Linked DNA regions of Teredinibacter turnerae T7901. The protein of the gene in region 2 interacts with the protein of the main gene of each other region in a pairwise test. Links are inferred from orthologs where the notes say so. Each region holds a gene or a part of one and is shown on either strand. Other genes may lie near its edges.

Region 1 (10,200 bases), 1.5 Mb from region 2 along the record:
AAGTTGGCTTCACAGGAGAGAAAAATACGAAGTGTGCGCCAGCGTGTTCAGCCAGTTTAAGTTCTTCCACATCGTGACAAGCCGCGCTGATGACCCCGCCAGCGACAGGCTTATAGCCCGCGCGTAAAACGCGACTGGACAAATGAATGTACCGCGGCATTTGCTCAACCTGCGAAACATTGGGATGTTGCCAATCCGTATTGGCAAATAACGAAACCCCTTCAATCTCACCAGACAGACGGCGATACACTTGTAGATACTCTGCCGGTTCGAGGTGCGGTGCACGCAACTGGATATGGGTGATCCCCTGAGACTGTAGAGAGCCACACCGGTCGCGCAACGCCGCGAAACCTTCAAACTCACCAGAAATACAAAACACAGCGGGCAATTGAACGGCAGTGACGATTGGTGCGTTAGCTGGTGGAAAAGTGTAGTCGCGGAGATCAGACTGAGAGACCCAGCGAATCGACTGCCCTTCACCACTCACTGGCGAGTCGCTGTATTGAGTGACTTCGTGAACGTCCAATAACACACGTTTTTCTGGGTAATCGTATGGAATTGTGATGAGCGGTTGTGCTTCGGAAACCTCAATCCCAAGCTCTTCGCGCAGCTCCCGAGCCAGAGCAGTGGTTACGCATTCACCCTGTTCGACCTTGCCACCGGGAAACTCCCAAAAACCAGCAAGGTGCTGCCCGGCTTGGCGTTTGGCAATGAGTACCTCGCCTTTGGCATTGCGGACAACACCGACTGCAACGTGTATAACTTTATGTGCGATATTCAGCATTGATGGTGACGTATTCGTGTGAGAGATCCGAAGTCCAAATGGTTTCGGTACATTCACCTCGGCCTAGATCTACCCGAATAGCGAACTCCGCCTGATTAAACACCGCTTGACCGGCTTCTTCGGTATATCCGGCAGCACACCCGCCATCAGCAACAATTTGAACCTCATCCAACCAGACTTTCACCTTGGATACATCCAGTTCAGGTACATCTGCATAACCGATAGCCGCGACAATTCGCCCCCAATTCGGGTCGGAAGCGAATAACGCTGTTTTAATCAGTGGTGAGTGGGCAATCGCATAAGCGACTGTAAGAGATTCGTTATTAGTGGCGCCACCCTTGACTTCAACAGTGACAAATTTCGTTGCACCCTCACCATCGCGTACAATTTGCTGCGCCAGTGACTGGTATATCTCACAAACAGCATCAAGTAAAAGTCCGTACTCTTCACAATCTCTGGAGACAATCTCCGGGTGGCCCGCTGCTGCAGTCGCCATGAGGATGCAGGAGTCGTTGGTTGAAGTATCGCCATCAATCGTAATGCGGTTAAACGACTGATTCGCGGCTATACGAGAGATATCTTCCAGAAGTGATTGCGACACTACGGCATCTGTCGCGATAAAACCCAGCATGGTGGCCATATTTGGCTTAATCATACCGGCGCCTTTGGACATGCCCGTGATAGTGACCATTCGTTCAGCGATCGTGAGTGTTTTACTTGCCAGCTTGGGGCGTGTATCGGTTGTCATTATCGCTCGCGCCGCACGCTGCCAGCCGTCCTCGGCCAAATCCGCAAACAGCGAAGGAACCTGATTCACTATTTTTTCAGCGGGCAACAGGTTACCAATAACGCCTGTGGAAAACGGCAGCACTGCTTCCGGTGCAACGTCGCCTTCGGCAGCTACTGCAGCCATAGTCAGACGAGCTGCATGCATACCAGCGTCTCCCGTACACGCATTGGCGTTGCCAGAGTTGATCAGGAGATACCGCGATTTATCGCCAATATACTGTCTACACAAAGTGACCGGGGCAGCGCAAAATGCATTCTGCGTGAACACACCTGCGACCCGAGTTCCCGGGTTGAGGGCGATCAAAACACAATCGGGCCTTACCGTTTGCTTAATACCTGCTACCGACACACCCAAGCGTACACCAGCTACCGGACGCACGTCTGGTAGAACGAACTCACCCACTGCCATAATTGTCTCTACCGCCGTTATAAAGAGCGCGCAGGCAAACAGCTGCGCGCAGCAATAATTAGCCTAATTTACCGTGACACGCCTTGAACTTCTTACCAGAACCACAGGGACAAGGATCGTTGCGCCCTACTTTTCTTCCTGCGCGGACATACGGCTGTTCAGATCGCGGCTCGCCTGCGCTGGGTGCTTCACCCGCCTCGGGCTCCAAGCCGGAAACCTGCTCGTGCTGCAACTGAATCTTACGGGCAGCGGCTTCCGCCTGACGGCGGCGCTCCATCTCAGCCAGTTGCTCTTCACTGATAGGCTGCACACGGAACAATACCCGGGTCAGGTCGAATTTCAGGTTCTGCAACATCTCTTCGAATAGCGTAAATGATTCACGCTTGTACTCTTGCTTCGGGTTTCGCTGCGCGTATGCCCGGAGGTTAATGCCTTGTCGCAGCGCATCCATATTCTGTAAATGTTCTTTCCAAAGGGTATCCAGTACCTGCAACATTAATTGCTTTTCGAGCGTACGCATAGCGGAGCCAATGGCCTCGCATTTACGCGCGTAAATCTCATCCATCACTTCTGTGAGCTTGGTGCGCAGCCCCTCTTCATCCATTTTACTGTCTTCGTCCAGCCACTGCTGCAGGGGCACGGACACTCCGTAATCGTTTAACAGCGTCTGCTCCAGGCCTTTAATGTCCCACTGCTCCTCCACGCTTTGCGGAGGAACGAAACTCTCCAGTTGTGCGGCGATCACATCCTCGCGAATACCGTGAATCGCCTCTTCGATGTCGTCCGCTTCAAGCAGCTCATTACGCTGGGCGTAGACTACGCGACGCTGATCATTGGCAACATCGTCATATTCGAGCAGCTGCTTGCGGTAATCAAAGTTACGACCTTCAACCTTGCGCTGCGCTTTTTCGATTGCATTGGTCACCATTCGGTGCTCGATCGCTTCGCCCTTTTCCATGCCCAGCGTTTGCATAATCGCGCGCATGCGATCAGAGGCAAAAATGCGCATCAGATTATCTTCCAGCGACAGATAGAACCGGGACAAACCCGGATCGCCCTGACGACCCGCACGGCCACGTAACTGGTTGTCGATACGACGGGATTCGTGGCGCTCGGTACCAATAATATGCAGCCCGCCTGCCTCAAGGACAATTTCGTGGCGTTTTTTCCAATCCTCTTTAATGGCTGCAATCTGTTCTTCGGTGGGATTCTCGAGCTTATCGATTTCCGCTTGCCACTTACCGCCCAAAACGATATCGGTACCACGTCCAGCCATGTTGGTTGCGATAGTTACCGCACCTGGACGACCTGCTTGCGCGATGATATCTGCTTCACGCTCATGCTGTTTCGCGTTAAGTACTTCGTGCGCGATGCCCGCTTCCGTCAGCCGTTTAGACATTTCTTCCGAGGTTTCAACCGACGCTGTACCCACCAGTACGGGTGCGTTCTTGCCCCGGAATTCGTTCACATCCTCGATAATCGCGTCATACTTATCTTCCACACTCAGGAAAATCAGATCATTCAGATCTTTACGCGCAACCGGTCGATTGGTCGGAATAACCACCACGTCCAACCCGTAAATCTGACGAAATTCGAACGCTTCAGTGTCGGCAGTGCCGGTCATTCCGGCAAGCTTGTCGTAGATACGGAAATAGTTCTGAAAGGTGGTGGATGCCATGGTTTGGCTTTCCGCCTGAATCGCCACACCTTCTTTCGCCTCAATAGCCTGATGCAAACCTTCAGACAGCCGGCGACCCGGCATGGTGCGGCCGGTATGTTCGTCAATCAGCACCACCTGCCCGTTTTGAACGATGTATTCCACGTTTTTGTGGTACAGGTGATGCGCACGCAAACCGGACAAAATGTGGTGCAGCAAGCTCAGGTTGGATGCGTGGTACAAGCTGTCGTTTTCACCGAGCAAACCATTTTTTATCAGTAACTCTTCCACCAGTTGATGACCGTCTTCGGTAAGCTCAATTGAGCGCATTTTTTCATCAATAGTGAAGTGGCCCAGCTCAGTCGGCTCTTCGCCTTCCGGCGCCTCCGGTTGGCGTTTTAATGAAGGAATCAGCTTGTTTATCGCCTGATAAAGTACTGAGCTATCTTCGGCCGCACCGGAAATAATAAGAGGCGTACGCGCCTCATCGATCAGGATCGAGTCCACCTCGTCAACAACAGCGTATGCCAGTGGTCGCTGCATACGATCTTCTTTCCGCAGCGCCATATTATCGCGCAGATAATCAAAACCGTATTCGTTGTTGGTTCCGTAAGTAATATCTGCTGCGTAGGCCTCGCGTTTTTCGGCGGGGTCTTGCATGGACACGATAGATCCCACTGTCATTCCCAGTGCCTCATACACCGGCCTCATCCAGTTCGCATCGCGTCTCGCCAAATAATCGTTCACCGTAACGATATGAACACCTTTACCAGGAATACCGTTGAGGTACGCGGCCAAAGTGGCGACCAGCGTCTTACCCTCACCGGTTTTCATCTCTGCGATCCTGCCCTCGTGTAGCGTAATGCCGCCAATCAACTGCACGTCAAAATGACGCATGCCCATTGCGCGTTTACTCGCCTCCCGCGCGGCGGCGAAAGCCTCAGGCAGTAATTGGTCTAGCGATTCGCCATTATTAAAACGCTCGCGAAACTCGGCCGTCTTCGCCTTTAATTGGGTGTCGTCCAACGGTTCAAATTCGGGTTCCAGCGCGTTAATTTTACGCACCAATTTACCCATTCTTTTCAACTCACGATCGTTTTTCGAGCCAAATACGGCCCGGAAGAGTTTGCCTATCATAGAAAATCCAACTATTGGAGGGGCATGCGCCCTACGTATTTATCTAATAAATATGAAGTGTTTTGAGCAGGCGTAAACGCCGGAGAGAAGAAGAAAACTTAACGACTGGCCCGATGAATATAGGTTGCCGGGTCGACGGTACGACCATTTTTGTAGACTTCGAAATGAACATGAGGGCCCGTGGAGCGGCCGCTTGAGCCCATTAGCGCGACAACCTGGCCCTTCTTGATTACGTCGCCAACCTTAACCAGGTTTTCCTTACAGTGCGCATAACGGGTGGAAAAGCCATTACCGTGGTTAACCTCCACCATCTGGCCATAACCGTAACGCTCGCCAGACCAGGTAACCACGCCGGATGCCACAGCAATGATATCCGAACCTTCTTTGCCGGCGAAATCAACACCCGCATGCCAGGCAATTCGCCCAGTGAACGGGTCACTGCGACGACCATAGCGTGACGACATCCAGCCTTTTTTAATAGGTCTGCCAGCGAGAAAGACATCGTTCTGCAGCTTGCGCTTGGCAAGGAGAGCTTCGAGCGTATCCAACTGCTGCTGCCGGTCTTCTATCTGAGCACCCAGTTGCTCCAGTGCTTCCTGGAAATCTGGCGCTGCGTAGGTCGTCTCGTCGATATCCTGCTCTGGCCCGCCACGCGCGGGCGATCGACCAAAATCGAACTCGCCGGTATCGAGCTTGGCCATAGTGGTCAGTCGCTCACCGAGAGCATCCAGCCGCACCAGGCGCGCCTGAAGTTCTGCTACGCGGAGTGTCAACGCGGCGAGCTTGCGCTCGGAATCCTGTTTAGCCCGCTCTACTTGCGACTGTTGCTCCACCAGGGTTTCTTCCCAGGCTTCGGTAGATTCTGCGGTGAGGATATCGGACGAATTCGAGCTGAGGTGTTGTGACACAGCCAAAGTCACAGCGCCCACAGGTATACCCACCATACAGGCGGATAACAGGGCACGAGTCCACCCGCCCAGCGTAAAGCTGCGGGTGCTGCCGTGACGTTTACTGACGACGATTATCTTCATTAATCTTTTGGCGCAATAACTCTGCACAACCCTCAAGCTAATTCAGCCGGACCAAACTTTAATCAAGCTGCCTGCCTGAATAGTTGCTCACTTCCGCCCCGGCTGCAAGTTGAGGATTGCCAGCTCTGGCTATTTGTGACGAAACGGCCGAACTATGGCATATTCAGCCACAAAATTCCAACTTAACTTTATAAGGAACTGGAGCGATAGCCCGACTATTGGCATAAGTCAGGCTGTCGTGTTAGACCGCCAATAATGGCTTAATGTAGGAGATTGGAGCGGTTTCTTCCTCGTCGAAGGTTACCAGCTCCCAGGCGTCTTCTCGCTTCATGAGCTCGCGCAACACCTGATTATTCAGACCATGGCCGCTTTTGTAGGCCCGGTATTCACCGATTAAGCTGGTACCAAGCAGATACAGATCACCGATGGCATCGAGCACCTTATGTTTGACGAACTCGTCGTCGTAACGCAAGCCGTCCTCGTTCATGATGCGGTATTTATCAACCACGACCGCGTTGTCCAGACTTCCGCCTTTCACCAGGCCTTTCGAGCGCAGGTACTCGATCTCATGCATGAAACCGAAGGTGCGTGCACGGGATATTTCTTTGACGAATGACGTACTCGAAAAATCGATAGTCGCGTCAAGTTTACGCCCCTTAAATACCGGGTGATCGAAATCGATGCCAAAAGAGACCTTAAAGCCGTTGAACGGATAAAAAGCGGCCTCTTTTTCGCCGTCTTTCACCACAACTTTCTTCTTGATTCGGATGAATTTCTTGGGCGCATTCTGCTCTTGGATACCCGCCGACTGAATCAGAAAAACAAACGGCCCGGCGCTACCATCCATAATGGGCACTTCGTCAGCACTCACCTCAACAATGGCGTTATCGATACCCAGACCCGCCATTGCGGACATGAGGTGCTCTACCGTTGAAACTCGCACATCGCCGTTGACCAGAGTGGTAGAAAGCGTGGTATCACCAACGTTTTCCGCGTGAGCGGGAATATCGACTGCAGGGCTGAGATCCACGCGACGAAATACGATGCCCGCATCAATTGGGGCTGGGCGCAAGGTCAGGTAAACCTTTTGGCCGGTGTGCAGGCCTACGCCGGTTGCTCGGATTTCATTCTTCAACGTACGTTGTTTGATCATTCATGCAGTCTCAAAAAGGGGCTCGAAAGCGGCGCGCATCATAGCAGAGTGCTGACCGCAAAACCAAATGTTCTGTGCATTTTTTGCCCACACGCAACGCTGAACTACTAAAGGTCGTTATTAAACGAATTTACTAAGTCGCATGTGGTTCAAAATACTGGCTCACATGATCCTTGATCGGTTCGCAAACGCCTAATTTCAAGTAAAAAATTGCGTACAAGTTCAAATTTACAGACGAGAGATGGGGCTAAAAGTTCCCATTTACCCGTGAGATACCGGAGCAGGAAGGCGTACATCCATGTGCTATGTCCAGAGCGGCAAGTTGAGGGGGAAACTCAAAACGCCTTCCCTCTGGAATCTTCTGCTCCATCTCCGTCTGCAAAACGGGTGAGCGTGCGGGGTTAGCGCACACTCTAATTAAGCGCAGCGCTTAGTTAGTCGACCTGACGTCGCAAAAACGCAGGAATGTCCAGGTATTCCAGGTTTTTATCTGCCTCTTCGAGCTGTGCAACTGCAGCAGCAGAGCTTGCAGCCGTTTTGGTGTTACGAATTACCGTTGGCTTATCGAGCGCAGAATAGTTTGGACGGCCGTCCGCTGTGCGAGTGTTGTCCACTACCTTTGCAGGCGTAGGCTTTTCTGCTCTCACTTCAGCACCCAGACCAGTTGCGACCACCGTTACCCGCAGTTCGTTGTTCATTTCTGGATCGATCACAGTACCTACCACAACAGTCGCGTCGTGAGAGGCAAACTCTTCGATGGTATCGCCAACTTCCGTAAACTCGCCCAGGCTCAGATCCATACCTGCGGTGATGTTCACCAGGATACCGCGCGCACCCTGTAAATTAATATCTTCAAGCAGGGGACTGCGGATGGCCGCTTCAGCAGCTTCGCGAGCGCGGTTTTCACCCGCTGCGGTTCCGCTTCCCATCATCGCCATACCCATCTCTGACATCACTGTTCGCACATCAGCGAAATCAACGTTGATCATGCCAGGGCGAATAATCAAATCTGCAATCCCCTGAACAGCGCCCAGCAGTACATCATTCGCAGCTTTGAACGCGTCAAGTAATGTTGTGGCCTTACCGAGCACCGCCAATAACTTCTCGTTAGGAATAGTGATCAAAGAATCCACGCGATCCTGAAGCTGCTTGATCCCCTCATCGGCAATCTTCATGCGCTTGCGACCTTCAAATGGAAAAGGCTTGGTAACAATTGCCACGGTGAGGATACCCAACTCTTTGGCGATCTCTGCAACCACAGGCGCACCACCAGTTCCAGTACCACCACCCATACCGGCGGTGATAAACACCATATCTGCACCTTGCAGCACTTCTGTAATACGCTCACGATCTTCCATCGCAGCCTGTCGACCGATATCCGGATTTGCGCCAGCGCCCAACCCTTTGGTAATACCGTGGCCTAACTGCAGCACAGTTCGCGCATCAACATCTTTGAGCGCCTGAGCATCAGTATTTGCACAGATAAACTCAACACCGTCTACGGCATTGGAAATCATGTGCTTGACTGCGTTTCCGCCGCCACCACCCACACCAACAACTTTAATTACTGCGTTTTGCGGAATGCTATCAACTAATTCAAACATAAGAGTTCCCCTCTTTTCCCCTTTTGACTAAAACACTCAGTAGCATAGCTCTGCCACTAAAGATTCTTGTTAAACCAGGACTTCATGCGGCTAAAAAAGCTCGCGCGAGGCTCCTGGCTGAATACAGACTCTCCCGATTGCTGCATACCGTATAGCAACAGCCCAACGCCAGTTGAATAAATCGGGTTATCTACAATATCTTTTAAACCTTTAATATTGGTGGGTGCACCAAGTCGAACCGGCATATGGAAAATTTCCTCTGCCAGTTCAACAACCCCTTCCATTTTCGACGTGCCGCCGGTCAACACAATGCCAGCGGCGACCAAATCTTCGAAACCACTGCGACGCAGCTCTGCTTGCACGAGAGTAAACAATTCGTCGTACCGTGGCTCCACGACTTCCGCCAGCGCCTGCCGCGATAAATTCCTCGCAGGGCGATCACCCACACTGGGTACTTTTATTGTTTCCTCGGCGCCGGTCAGCTTGGCCAATGCGCACGCATATTTAATTTTGATTTCTTCCGCGTGTTGCGTCGGAGTGCGCAGCGCCATAGCAATATCATTCGTCACCTGGTCACCGGCGATAGGAATCACACCTGTGTGACGAATTGCACCCTCAGTAAAAATCGCAATATCTGTAGTGCCACCGCCAATATCAACCAGGCAAACACCTAATTCTTTTTCATCATCGGTCAACACCGAGTAGCTGGAAGCCAGCTGCTCCAGAATGACGTCCTCAACCTCCAACCCACAACGACGGATACATTTCTCAATATTTTGGGCAGCGTTGACAGCGCAGGTAACCAGGTGAACCTTAGCTTCAAGGCGCACCCCGGACATCCCCAGAGGTTCTTTTACACCTTCCTGGTCATCGATCAAATATTCCTGCGGCAATATATGAAGTATTTTTTGATCCGCAGGAATGGCCACTGCCTGCGCAGCATCGATGACCCGATCCAGATCCTGAGGAAATACCTCACGATCTTTTATCGCGACTATGCCGTGTGAGTTCAGGCTGCGAATATGGCTACCGGCAATTCCAACATATACAGAATGTATTTCGCAGCCAGCCATGAGTTCCGCCTCTTCGACTGCTCGTTGAATCGATTGCACGGTAGACTCGATATTGACGACCACACCTTTTTTCATGCCCACAGATTTATGTGAGCCTATACCGACGACCGCAAGATCACCTTCGGGCGAAATTTCTCCGACAATGGCAACGACTTTGGATGTCCCTATATCCAAGCCGACAATCATACGTCCACTATTTGCATGCGCCATTTATTTACCCGCCCTAAGCTGACTCATTCGTTCCAACGCAACATTCATTATCGACTCGCTTGTAATTGTGGCACATCTGGTTTTGGTTTCCAGGAAACGGCCATTCCGTGATCATAACGCATATCCACTCGAGCCAACTGATCCTTTTTCTCTTCTAAATTGTTCTGATATACCAGTAAAAAATTATTAAGTTTTTCAAGCACGTCATATTGACCAATAATTATTTCCACATTATCCGTCAGATAAATTCGCCATGAAAGTGTTTCATCGACTTGTATGCCCATCAAGCCAAAACCTGATGCCGATAAAATTTCGGCGGTTGCCAAATATGTTTGCGCGATTTCGTTGCTTTT
Region 2 (11,941 bases):
AACAAGCCCGACTGCATACGCACGAGCTAATGCTGCCTTTTTCACAGGCTTCTCCTACGGATTCTTGGGCAATTGCTGCTGGCGATATTCGCCCGGTGTCTGCCCTGTCCATTTTTTAAACGAACGAAAAAATGCGCTAGGTTCGTCAAAACCTAACTTTTCGGCAATATCCGCGTTGGAAAGTTCTGCGCACGCCAGATAATGAATGGCGACTTCCATTCGGCATTCGTCCTTCAATTTCTGGTAAGACGTACCTTCCTTACTCAGCTGCCGACGCATGGTCGTCACCGACATGTTCAGCATTTCGGATAGCTGCTCCGCCGATGGGATACTCCGGTTGACCTCGCGCTTCAAAATGTTCCGCACCCGTTCGGTAAAACTCAGTTTGAGCGGGTCCTGGGTGACGAGGTGGTAAGGTGCAGTAGATAGAAAAGCCATCAATGACTCGTGATCCTGCACCAGGGGATACTCCAACACAGCTTTGGAAAACGCGAAGCCGACATCGCTGCAATCGTGAATAACGCTTTCCTGACGCACGCAGGCAAGAGGCTCGCAGCCGCGACTTTTCGGGTGTCGCAGTGCAACCTTGTGCAAAGCAATATCTTTACCTGTCAACCACTCCGCAAATTTGTGCCAAGCTATTATGGCGTTAAGTATGTGGCCGGGGTCAGCGTCGCTAAGCAGTTGGTCAAATTCCTCAGTGCCACAACTGCGAACCGGTACCATGCGTAGGAATACATGCTCGTTAGGAGGATCTTCGTCAAGCGTAAACTTGACCAACATGCCGCGACAGATTTCGGAAAACTCGCCGGCACGAATAATCGCCTGCCGCAAGTTGCTGCAACTGAGCAGGGTCAGACACATCATCCGAAAAGAGCCAAGCTGAACTTTGCCACCCACGAACATACCAAACCATTCGTCTTCGGTTGTGCGCATAACCAGCTGATATAAAGACGCATAGCGCCGCGCGCTAATGTCGGACTGCAAGCTCAGGGCCTGTTCGTCTATTTCGGCCTGCTGGAGGATTGTTCGCGTATCACAACCTGCGAGATGCGCCTGCTCCAACAACCTTGTCACATAGTGCGCAGGAATCCTCGAGTCTTTCATTTTTCGCTGTCTTCCTCGAGCTTATTGTTAAGCCTGTGCAAGGATTCATCCATGACGCTATCGCCCCGCCCCATCAGCCAGCGCAGGCACAAACCCAACACCGCAGCGGCGCCAACAAGCGCTGCAAGCAGTAATACTGCGACCCAGAGTGCCTCGAAGAGCTTGTCTGCCGGGTAGCCGAATCTCACAACCATCATTGCCAGCGCAGCGCCACTGGCGATTAGCGTTACCATGACGTTGGAACGCTTATTAAAGCGGAATTTAACTTTCATGTAGCCTATCGTACGAATGCGTTTTCTTGAGTCCACTCGCAGTGAACTTTGTGAATACCAGCACCTGGTGTGTGACCATTATTGCGACTCTCCCAGGTAAAAGTATGCGTGCCGTATAGTTCTGTTTCCAAGTGGACTACGGCTGACACCCAATACATCTGATTGAGCAGTGCTTCAAATTTTTCAATCCAGTTATTCCACTCGTACTCAATAGCTTTGTAGGAGGCACCGAAGTGCATTACGTCGGAGAGATATGCCTCGGCGTTCACCTCTAATTCGGGAATCGAAAACATCTCCTGACACAGATAAGGCCACTCTTCGGACTTGGGTAACGCTAGCATTGCATTGCGATTATTTTGGCGCCGCGATACATCACCTGGGTTCGATGAAAGGTCTTTTATACAACCGTAAACAATGGATTCCTGCTCCATAAATCTCTCGTATTAAACTGCTCAGTGGCTCAAAACGGCCACCAGGAATTCAGCCGATCTTCGCACTTATTCAATTGCGCCTGGTAGCGCGCAGCGCGAGAACTTACTTTCTTAGCGGTCGCTTTGAGCCAGGCTTTGCTGTTAAACGTGCCGCGCGCGAACCCCCCGTGGCCTTCGTGATAGGCCAGGTAGAGGCGGTAGGTGTCGCTCGGCTTGATCTTAAGGGTTTTCACGCTCAAATTGTTGTACCAGGCGATGAAATCGATAGCATCATCAAAATCATTGCGATCAGCGCCCCAGTGCGGCGCTTTCGACTTATACCAATCCCAGGTTTCATCCTTTGCCTGGGCATAGCCGTAGGCACTGCTTTTTCGCGGCCCGGGGATAAACCCCAGAATCTTTTTACGCGGCGGCTTGGCGGTGTTTTTGAACCCGCTCTCCTGGTACATAATTGCCATGTTCGTGGCTATTGGCACTCGCCATTTTTTAGTGGCTTTTTTTGCATCTTTGTACCAGCCATTTTTTTCATCGAAGATATGGCAGATATTATCCACGTGCCGAGGCGGTGCGCTGGCGCAACCAGCCAATACGAGCGCACAGAAGATAAACAGGGAGAGTTTCACCGCGCGCCCCATTTTAGAAAGAATCGAGCAGCGCAACAAAAGCGGCTTCGTCGAGCACCTCAATACCCAGACTTTCCGCTTTCGCCAACTTGGAACCGGCACCAGGCCCGGCGACGACACAATCCGTTTTTTTAGATACACTCCCAGTCACCTTGGCCCCCAGTGCCAGTAATTTTTCTTTCGCTTCATCGCGCGACAGTGTTTCCAGCGTACCCGTCAGCACGTAGGTTTTGCCATCTAACGGCAAACTTTCCGCGGCGACAGGAGCACTCTCTGGCCAGTGCACGCCAGCCTCTTGCAAAAGCGCAATTTGCGCGCGGTTACCCTGCTGCTGGAAAAAATCAAAGATGTGATGGGCGACGATTGGCCCCACATCATCCACAGCTACCAGCGCCTCTTGGTCCGCGTCCATCAGGTTTTTCAGCATACCAAAATGCTGTGCGATGTTTCGAGCCGTCGCCTGGCCCACTTCTCGAATACCCAGCGCAAACAGAAACCGGGGCAAGGTGGTCGATTTACTTTTTTCGATGGCATCGATGACATTTTGTGCAGACTTGTCACCCATTCGCTCCATGTTAGCCAGTACCTCGTGTTCCAAGCGATAGATGTCTGCGATATGCTCGATATGACCAAGCCCCACGAGCTGCTCTACCAGTTTATCGCCGAGCCCTTCAATATCCATCGCGGTGCGACTGACAAAGTGCTTGATCGCTTCTTTACGCTGCGCGGCACACACTAACCCGCCGGTACAGCGCGCAACTGCCTCACCTTCCAGCACTTCCACTTGCGAGCCACACACTGGGCAGTTTGCAGGAAAGACAATCTCCTTTGCGTGTTGCGGACGTGCAGACAAGACTACTGAGACGATTTGTGGAATAACGTCCCCAGCCCGGCGCACGACCACCTGGTCGCCAATTTTTACCCCCAGGCGCTCAATCTCATCCCGATTGTGCAGGGTCGCATTGGATACGGTTACGCCACCGACAAAAACAGGCTCAAGCCTCGCCACCGGGGTTACCGCGCCAGTCCTGCCCACCTGGAACTCGACGTCGTTAAGCACGGTCATTTCTTCTTGCGCGGGAAATTTGTGCGCGATCGCCCATCGTGGCGCTCGGGATACAAAACCGAGCCGGTTTTGTAGGCCATAGTCGTTCACTTTGAAGACGATGCCGTCAATGTCGTAGCCAAGGTCCGCTCGTTTCTCGCCCAAATCGCGATAATAAGCTAAACATCCGCCAGCCCCGTGCGCCAGGGCACGCTCGCCAGCAACCACAAAACCCAGCTTTTCCAGCAGATCCAAAGTGCCGAAGTGCGTCGGCGGAAGCTCGCCCTCTACGTAGCCGACACTATACGCAAAGAATACCAGCGGCCGCTTGGCGGTGATCGAAGGATCTAATTGTCGCAGCGCGCCAGCAGCGGCATTGCGCGGATTAACAAACAACCTGTCACCGCGTTCCTGCGCGGCTGCGTTGAGCTTGGCAAACCCAGCGCGCGGCATAACAACTTCGCCCCGTACTTCAAACACCGCCGGAACATTGTCTCCGCTCAATTTAAGCGGCACCGAGCCGATGGTCCTTACGTTCTGAGTAATATCTTCACCGGTCGCGCCATCACCTCGTGTAGCGCCACGTTGCAAACGCCCATCGCGATACAACAGGCTTACGGCAATGCCGTCGAACTTGGGTTCACAGGCATATTCAAGCTCCGCATCCGAGGCTAAACGGTCTTGGATACGCTTTTCAAACGCCCGCATATCCTCATCACTGAAAGCGTTGTCCAGCGATAGCATGGGCACTTCGTGCTGCACGGATGAAAAACCTTTGAGCGGCTCTGCACCGACGCGTTGGGTCGGCGAATCTGCGGTTTCCAGCTGCGGAAACTCCGCTTCCAGCGTTTTCAGTTCGTGGAACAGACGATCGTACTCGGCGTCCGGAATTTCCGGCTCATCGAGCAAATAGTACTGTCGGTTGTGGTGATTAAGGAGCTGGTGCAACTCATTGCAACGCCGCATTACGGCTTCGGAGGGGACCTGACTATCTGCCATGGGTGTTTAAACCGGTATCCAGGTTTTGTGATAAAACCATCTTACTAAAGTATCGGCTGGCGGCTGATACAGGATTAACTGCCAGCGGCGCACAGCCATAAAATAAGGAGTAAGCCGCGCGGGCCAACCTAGGCTCGCGCGAGTTTGCGCTTGCGTTCGTATTCGACTACCCGCTGACGCGCGTGTTCGATAGTCTGCTGCGTCATTACGCTGCGATTCTCGTCTTTGAGCTCACCATCCAGAGCCGCCGCGAGCGCTTTGGCGGTGCCAGCCATGGTGTCGAAAGCACGGATACTTAAGCCGTCCAGCTCATCGTCATCCAAGGTGTCGTCGGGTATGGGGAGACTCAGAAACAGGCTGACACCGGGCGTCTGGAAATCCGCCATGGCCGATAAATTAAACGTACCCGGTACCACCATATTCGCCAGGCTGAATAGAATCGGGCCATCACCATGCTCGCGCAAATGGCGGTGAAAAATATCCATCGCGCCCAGCTTCATATCTGCGGACATCAACGCCGCCAGCAACGACTGCCCGTCGAACCTGGTCCCCGTTTTGGCCATAACGTTAATAATCAGCACCTCGTCCGGCGCTCGCGCCGCCTCCTGATCATCGTCTGGCATTGCCTTCTCGGCGCGTTTTGTCTTTTTCTTTGCAGTTGGCTCAGGCTCTGATATATGCGGTCGCTCCTCGGCTTCTACCGAGTCATCCAGGTTGGCAAGATCACCGAGTTGCGGTTCCAGCGGCTCGTTCTCGTCGTCCTCTGGGGAATCCACCGGGTCCATCAACATCGGAACATGCTCGTCCAGATTAAGCGTGACTTGCTCAGGAATCCTGTTGGGTGCCCCCACAGTGGTTTTCTTCTCCCGGTGCTTGCGCTTCAGTGTTTCAGTAATCGATTGCGCATCGCCTTCATCGCGATACCCAACCACCCTGGGCCCGCCGCCTGGGAACTCACTGGAGCTCTCCCGCACGTCTTCTTTGTCTGCCAGTGCCGCGTTTTTGGAAAGCCTTATGCTCTCACGGCGCGCCTGTCGCATACGGCGAAAAGCATCGAGTGTGATACCCGCAATTAAAAGAATAATAATGACGGTCAACCAATCCCGCATTCGGATCATCTTCCTCTTAACAAGTCATTCGTTAAATTATACCCCGGCGATCTGGTTACGACAGTGTTACACCGCCGCCAGTTCAGCCGCTTCCTCAACATCCACTGTCACCATGCGTGATACACCCGGCTCGTGCATCGTCACCCCCATTAGCTGATGCGCCATTTCCATCGCAATTTTATTGTGGGTGATATAGATAAACTGCACCTGACTCGACATTTCTTCCACCATGCGGGCATAGCGCCCCACGTTAGCGTCATCGAGCGGCGCATCCACTTCATCCAGCATACAGAAAGGCGCTGGATTTAAGCGGAATATGGAGAACACAAGAGCGATGGCTGTGAGCGCTTTCTCACCACCGGACAACAAGTGGATGGTACTGTTTTTCTTGCCTGGCGGCCGCGCCATGATTGCGATACCCGTATCGAGCATATCCTCACCGGTGAGTTCCAGGTAGGCGTGTCCGCCACCAAATACTTTGGGAAACAGCTCCTGCAACCCGCTGTTAATCTGATCGAATGTCTCCTTGAAGCGGGTTCGGGTTTCGCGATCGATTTTCTTGATCGCATTTTCGAGCGTTTCCAAGGCTTCCCGCAAATCCTCGTTCTGAGCGTCCAGGTAGGTTTTGCGTTCAGATTCCGTTTTATATTCGTCGATAGCGGCCAAGTTGATGGGGCCAAGACGACTGATACGGTTGCCTATTTTACCCAGCTCCTCCTCCAGATCAGGAATGGTGTCCCCTTCCTGAAGGTTCTCGAGCAACGCCTCCAGATCAAATTCCATTTCAGTGAGCTGCTGCACCAAGCCCTGTTGCTGAACTTGCAGTGTTTGCGCTTCGAGTCGCGCTGATTCCAGACTTGTGCGCAATTCACCGATGTGCCCCTCAAATGCGTGCCGGGCTTTCTCGGCTTCTCGCAGCTCGCCTTCCACCTGCTCTACCGCACGGCGGGATTCGCCCATTTCAGCCTCAACAGCGATACGCTTTTCGAGATACGCTTCCAACTCCAGCTTCTGCTCTTCAACTGGCTCACGAGTTTCTTCCAAAGCCATTCGCAGCGTTTCGCGGCGTTCCAGCATCCGGGCCATCTGGTCTTGCAACCGCTGAATACCCTGTCGGGTCGCCTCTACCTGTGTTTTCAATGACTGATGGCGCATCGCCAGCTCGTGCGAGCGGTCTTTATCGTGACGCGCTTTCTGACGTGCACTATCCAGACGCCCCCGGATATCGTCGCGCCGACGCAACAGGGTTTCGCGTTTTTCCGTATCTTCCTCCATGGCGAGAATCGCTTCTTGCAACAGCGTGCGTGCATCTACCAGGTTCGCACCTTCGGCATCCATCTGGGTGCGCGCATCCTGAATATCCCGTTGCGCACGCTGACGCCCTTCGAGCACCTGCTCGACCTTGGCTTTTTTACCGCCAAGTGCCGTTTTTAATTCAGTGAACTTGCGGTTTTGCTGATCGACATCCTTACGCAATGTCTCCCGTTTTTCTTCCGCATTGCGCAGCTGCTCCCGACTTTGTTCCAGGCCATCGGTCACCTCCTCAAGCTGAGACTCGAGAATTCCAATATGCTCTGCCAGCGACTCCAGTTCCTGCTGTCTGGCAATCACACCGGCGGCGCCATCGGTATCCTTCGCGACTTTTACCCAGTTGCTGCCCAACCAGATCCCATCGCGCGTTACAACCGACTCACCGGCAGTAAGCTGGGAGCGTTTTGCCAGTGCTGCAGCCAGGTCGTCAGCGGCATAAATACCGGCCAGCAAGCCGTTCAGACTTACTGCTGAGCTGACCTTGCCAGCCAGATCACCAGTGCCGACAGGCACTGATACTGAGCTATCGAGCAGCACCAGCTCGCCTTTGCTAAATTGCGCCAGGGAGTCGGAGAGGCTGTCCAGAGAACGTTGCGCACAAACCGCCTGCAGAGATGCTCCGAGCACGGTTTCGACAGCCGTTTCCCAGCCGGGCTCGACTTCCAGACTTTCACCCAAACGCTGTAAGCCGTTAAGTTGATGGCTTTCCAGCCAGGCCGTGGTTTCACCGTCGCTATCTGTCAGTGCAGCTTGCTGTAGGGTCTCCAGGGAGGCGTGGCGTCCACGCGCCGCCTGCAATTCTGAGCGCAGCTGATCCCTTTGCTCGGTAAAACTGTGCTGGGCGTCGCGCGCAGTCGTAACGGTTTCGGAGACGGTTTCCAACTCGAGCTTGCTGTCTTCAATGGTCAGCTCCAGCGTCGCCAGTTCTTCATCCATCATCTCGATTTCTTCGCGGGAATCGCCAATATCGAGGTTGTCGCGCTCTTTTTCGAGCCGCTCTATTCTTTCTAACAGTCGCGTTTGCACCTGCTCCAGGTATTTAATGCGCGATTGCTGGACTTCGGCCTGCTGACGCGGCGCAGCAGCATGCTGGTTAAACTGATCCCACTCCAGCTGCCACTCCTGCATGGCCTCTTCCGCCTCAGCCAGAATATTGGCCGACTCCTCTTCGTTGAGCTGAATATCTTCGAGTTCCGGCTGAATCTCCAACAACTCGGCTTCCCAACCTTCCGCTTTTGCTGCATCGGCTGCCAGGTGCTCTTCCGCTTCCTGGCAATCGCGGTTGTTTTGCTCGATATCGACCTGTAATTGCCTGTCGCGCTCTTCGGCGTGCTTGATGGTTTGTTCGACACGGGTTATATCGGAGCCGATAGCGTAAAATCGGCCCTGAATTTCGCTAAAGGCATCACTCTTCTCAGTAAACGCTTCGCGAAACTTTTCAATTGACGAATCGACACGAACCTGTTCCGTCACCTGGGCTTCAACCTTCAACTCCAGCTCGCGTATCTGCCCGCTTTTGGTGTCGGCCTTGTCATGGAGATTCTGGTATTTGCGCGCTTGCAGCCGGGCTTTTACCTGCCTTTCTTCTTCTTTGTATTCGGTATATTTTTCTGCGGCTTGCGCCTGACGCTGCAAGCGGGATAATTGCCTATCTAACTCTTCGCGTATATCGGTTAATCGCTCGAGATTTTCGTGAGTACGCCGCATGCGATTTTCGGTGTCGCGGCGACGCTCTTTATACTTGGATATACCGGCCGCTTCTTCTACGTAAATCCGTAATTCTTCTGGTTTTGCCTCGATAAGACGCGAAATCATGCCCTGCTCGATGATCGCGTAACTGCGGGGACCCAGGCCTGTGCCAAGGAAAATATCGGTGATATCACGACGACGACATTTATTGCCGTTCAAATAGTAGAAATTCTGGCTCTCGCGGGTAACTTTACGCTTAACCGATATTTCGTTATAGCCGGCAAATTCACCGCGAATGGTGCCATCGCTGTTGTCAAAAACCAGCTCGATAGACGCCTGCCCCACGGGTTTACGGCTGCCAGAACCGTTAAAAATAACGTCTGTCATCGCCTCACCACGCAGGTTTTTCGCCGATGACTCCCCCATAACCCAGCGCACAGCGTCGATAATATTCGACTTACCACAGCCGTTCGGGCCCACCACCGCACACAGGTTGCTCGGGAAGGTCACCGTGGTGGGGTCGACAAAGGATTTAAACCCGGCCAGTTTGATACATTTCAGACGCATAACGTTAGGAAACCTGCAAAAACTCGAAAGACGCTCGTCATTCAGCGAGGAAAACGGACGATTCTACACAGTTAACAGTGTGGAAGCATTAGCAAGATAGGAATTTTTAACGCCAACAGTGCCCGACTTTCTCTTTTAATTTCGGGCACTTAGAAGGCAAAGTGACAGTAAAATCAGGGAATCTGCTCGCTAATTTTCAGCACCACGGCATTTTTTTGCTCTGCAACAATTATAGGCCCTTCGCTGGCTTGCCAATCGCCGGACTGCGGAATCGCACTACCAGAACCGGTGATACGCGCCACTATTTCCACTTGCGGAAAACTGCTGAGATCCATTCCCGGTGCCATCGCTGCAGATTTATCCAACACAATTTGGATAGGCAGGTCTGCCACAGTTAGCTTTTTGATCGCTAGGGGCATTTTCGGACCTTGCCAGGCTCGCGCATAGATAAAGACCTGATCCTCAGGTGAGGGACTAACAACATTGTCGTCGAAGCTGACTGACACGGTAATTTTGGGGTCGACAACAGCTGCCTTGCCCGATTTGCGCGCTTTACCCCCAGACTTTTCCAGCGCCACCTGAGCCCGGGCGATACCGGAGGTTAGTGCTTTTGAAGCCGCGGATGCAGGGTCCAGCTGCTTCACCGCCAACGACCAGTGGTCGATTGCCTCCTGGTAAGCCCCGGATTGGAAAGCTTCCACCCCGGCGAGCCCCAGAGCCGTGGGCATGTTAGGGTTGAGTTGCAGTGCCAGTTGAGTATTTTTGCTAACCTCCGGCGTGATGGTATTGCCGGCGCGCATAAACAGTGCCTGGGCAAGCTCTGCAATAACCTGCGGCGCATTTGGCTCCAGCTCTAACACGCGTCGGTAGGCTCGCACAGCTTCGTCGTAATCGCCCAACTCGCCAGCAACAGCACCAAGCAAATACCAATTCTGACTATTATCTGGACGCGACTCCAGGCGATCCTGAAGCTCACCAATAAGCTCCTCACCTATAGCGTTGGCCTCTTCGATCGAACCACTGTTTACACGCGCCATCGCAAGACGGTAGATCTCCCAGTCAGTTTTCGCACCAACCATACTGTAGATACCCAACGCCAATAAGGGTACCGCCAGAACTAAAGCCAACACCGGCAAACGGCTGCGAAAACTCGCAATAATTGGCTTATCGGAATCAATAGCAATTGATTCATTATCTGCAACCAGGGTGCGCTCGAGATCGACTTTAAGCTCTTCCAGCTCAGATTCGCCTATTTCTCCCCGGGAATGAGTTTCCTCCAGATCTTTCACATGCTCCAAAAAAACATCTTGATTCACATCAGCACGCGCATCCTGCAACAGCTCTTTTTTCTTCTCACGACGTACAAAAACGGTCGGCCACAAGATAAATACGGCAGCCAAAGCGCTCAGCGCCAAAAAACCCTGCCAAAATGCTATTTCCACGAAATTCCCCTATTTCCCCAACTCACTTATTATTCCGACAGCTGTCATTATTGCGGATCATGCCCGCGTTGCGTCGCATCTTCTTCAGAATAGTCTTCAACAGCATACGGCTCAGGGTTCTCAACTGCCGCAGCCAGCTTTCGTCGCTGAAACACTGTGAACAGAAAAACACCCAAACCGACGATTACCATGGCTAAAGGCCCCCACCATAACACGAGCGTGTTTTTCTGCATTGGCGGGCGATACAGCACAAAATCGCCGTAGCGATTGACCATATATTCCTTTATCTGTTCATTAGATTGACCCTCGCCGACCATCCGTGCAACTTGGTTGCGCAGGTCTACAGCAATTTCCGAGTTTGAATCAGAGAGATTTTGATTCTGGCATTTCGGACACCGTAGCTCGTGCACCAACCCTTGATAGCGGGCCAGCTCCTGCTCACTGTCAAATTCAACAGCGCCGATGGACGCCAGCACTTTAGCGCTTAACGCCAGACAAACAACAACGCACAGAGAAAACAGATTTTTCACGGGGTGCCCCTTATTAAGGTTTCTATACCTTTATAGTCAATTTATGCGGCGCGATTATACCAATGCAGCTACAAGTTTAAGCAAACTCATCGGCAAGACTCAGCATTCCCCCGCCAGCCGGTCAGCAGGCTGCTAAGCATCGCGCCATCGAACCAACATAAAAATGTCAAAAAAACTATTGACCGCCATTAAAGAATCATTACAATGGCGACCTCTTTCGGGTGGTTAGCTCAGTTGGGAGAGCGACGGCCTTACAAGCCGTAGGTCACAGGTTCGACCCCTGTACCACCCACCAAATTCTCAAGCTCTGCTGGAGAATACTGCGGCCCGGTAGTTCAGTTGGTTAGAATGCCGGCCTGTCACGCCGGAGGTCGAGGGTTCAAGTCCCTTCCGGGTCGCCACATACAAAAAAGCCCCGCTCGCAAGAGTGGGGCTTTTTTGTATGTGCTATTTTTGTAGGGCTGACTCAATACGCAGGGTTCACTAAATTGCCAACGCGCAATTTTACGACCTTTAGTCGCGCCTTCCCGTAACAGAAAGGGTGAGCGCCGCAGGCGCGAATCAGCTCCCTTCCGTCCACACCCAATATCCGGTCTAGATCGCACGAATGAAGCGGGCGGATAACGCTCTCGCGTGCTCGACCGCGCATCGCTATTCCCGCGATTTAACGCTACACCGCAAGAGCTGGCTGCTACATTCCTTTATAGCCGTCATCAAACAATGTCCACACTCACATTTTCCTTCGTTGATTGACCCTTAGAAACTTACGTGCCAAGATGGTTAAAAGCCCGGCGTTCCCTGCGATACGCGGGAGAG

The links.
Region 1: the proteins of zipA (region 2) and ftsZ interact in binary tests that used the Escherichia coli proteins (3 or more experiments, as listed by UniProt). The link is inferred for Teredinibacter turnerae T7901 from one-to-one orthologs.

The regions. Positions count from the first base shown.
Region 1 is NC_012997.1:3,392,654-3,402,853, forward strand. The notes cover bases 6,480-9,411. They hold ftsZ (cell division protein FtsZ), read right to left. Parts: upstream 8,565-9,411; coding sequence 7,395-8,564; downstream 6,480-7,394. Other genes in these bases: lpxC (UDP-3-O-acyl-N-acetylglucosamine deacetylase), read right to left, coding at 6,480-6,960; ftsA (cell division protein FtsA), read right to left, coding at 8,621-9,411. In the rest of the region: TERTU_RS13455 (Nudix family hydrolase), read right to left, coding at 1-784; bifunctional glutamate N-acetyltransferase/amino-acid acetyltransferase ArgJ, read right to left, coding at 765-1,982; preprotein translocase subunit SecA, read right to left, coding at 2,041-4,776; TERTU_RS13470 (M23 family metallopeptidase), read right to left, coding at 4,875-5,807; more of lpxC, read right to left, coding at 6,049-6,479; more of ftsA, read right to left, coding at 9,412-9,847; TERTU_RS13490 (cell division protein FtsQ/DivIB), read right to left, coding at 9,895-10,200. UniProt on the Escherichia coli protein: Essential cell division protein that forms a contractile ring structure (Z ring) at the future cell division site. The regulation of the ring assembly controls the timing and the location of cell division.
Region 2 is NC_012997.1:1,920,910-1,932,850, reverse strand. What follows is about bases 3,597-6,567. They hold zipA (cell division protein ZipA), read right to left. Parts: upstream 5,587-6,567; coding sequence 4,606-5,586; downstream 3,597-4,605. Other genes in these bases: smc (chromosome segregation protein SMC), read right to left, coding at 5,653-6,567; ligA (NAD-dependent DNA ligase LigA), read right to left, coding at 3,597-4,477. In the rest of the region: TERTU_RS08395 (hypothetical protein), read right to left, coding at 1-45; TERTU_RS08390 (helix-turn-helix domain-containing protein), read right to left, coding at 55-1,107; TERTU_RS08385 (hypothetical protein), read right to left, coding at 1,104-1,379; TERTU_RS08380 (hypothetical protein), read right to left, coding at 1,385-1,810; TERTU_RS08375 (transglycosylase SLT domain-containing protein), read right to left, coding at 1,840-2,445; more of ligA, read right to left, coding at 2,447-3,596; more of smc, read right to left, coding at 6,568-9,153; c-type cytochrome biogenesis protein CcmI, read right to left, coding at 9,327-10,595; TERTU_RS08350 (cytochrome c-type biogenesis protein), read right to left, coding at 10,643-11,125. UniProt on the Escherichia coli protein: Essential cell division protein that stabilizes the FtsZ protofilaments by cross-linking them and that serves as a cytoplasmic membrane anchor for the Z ring.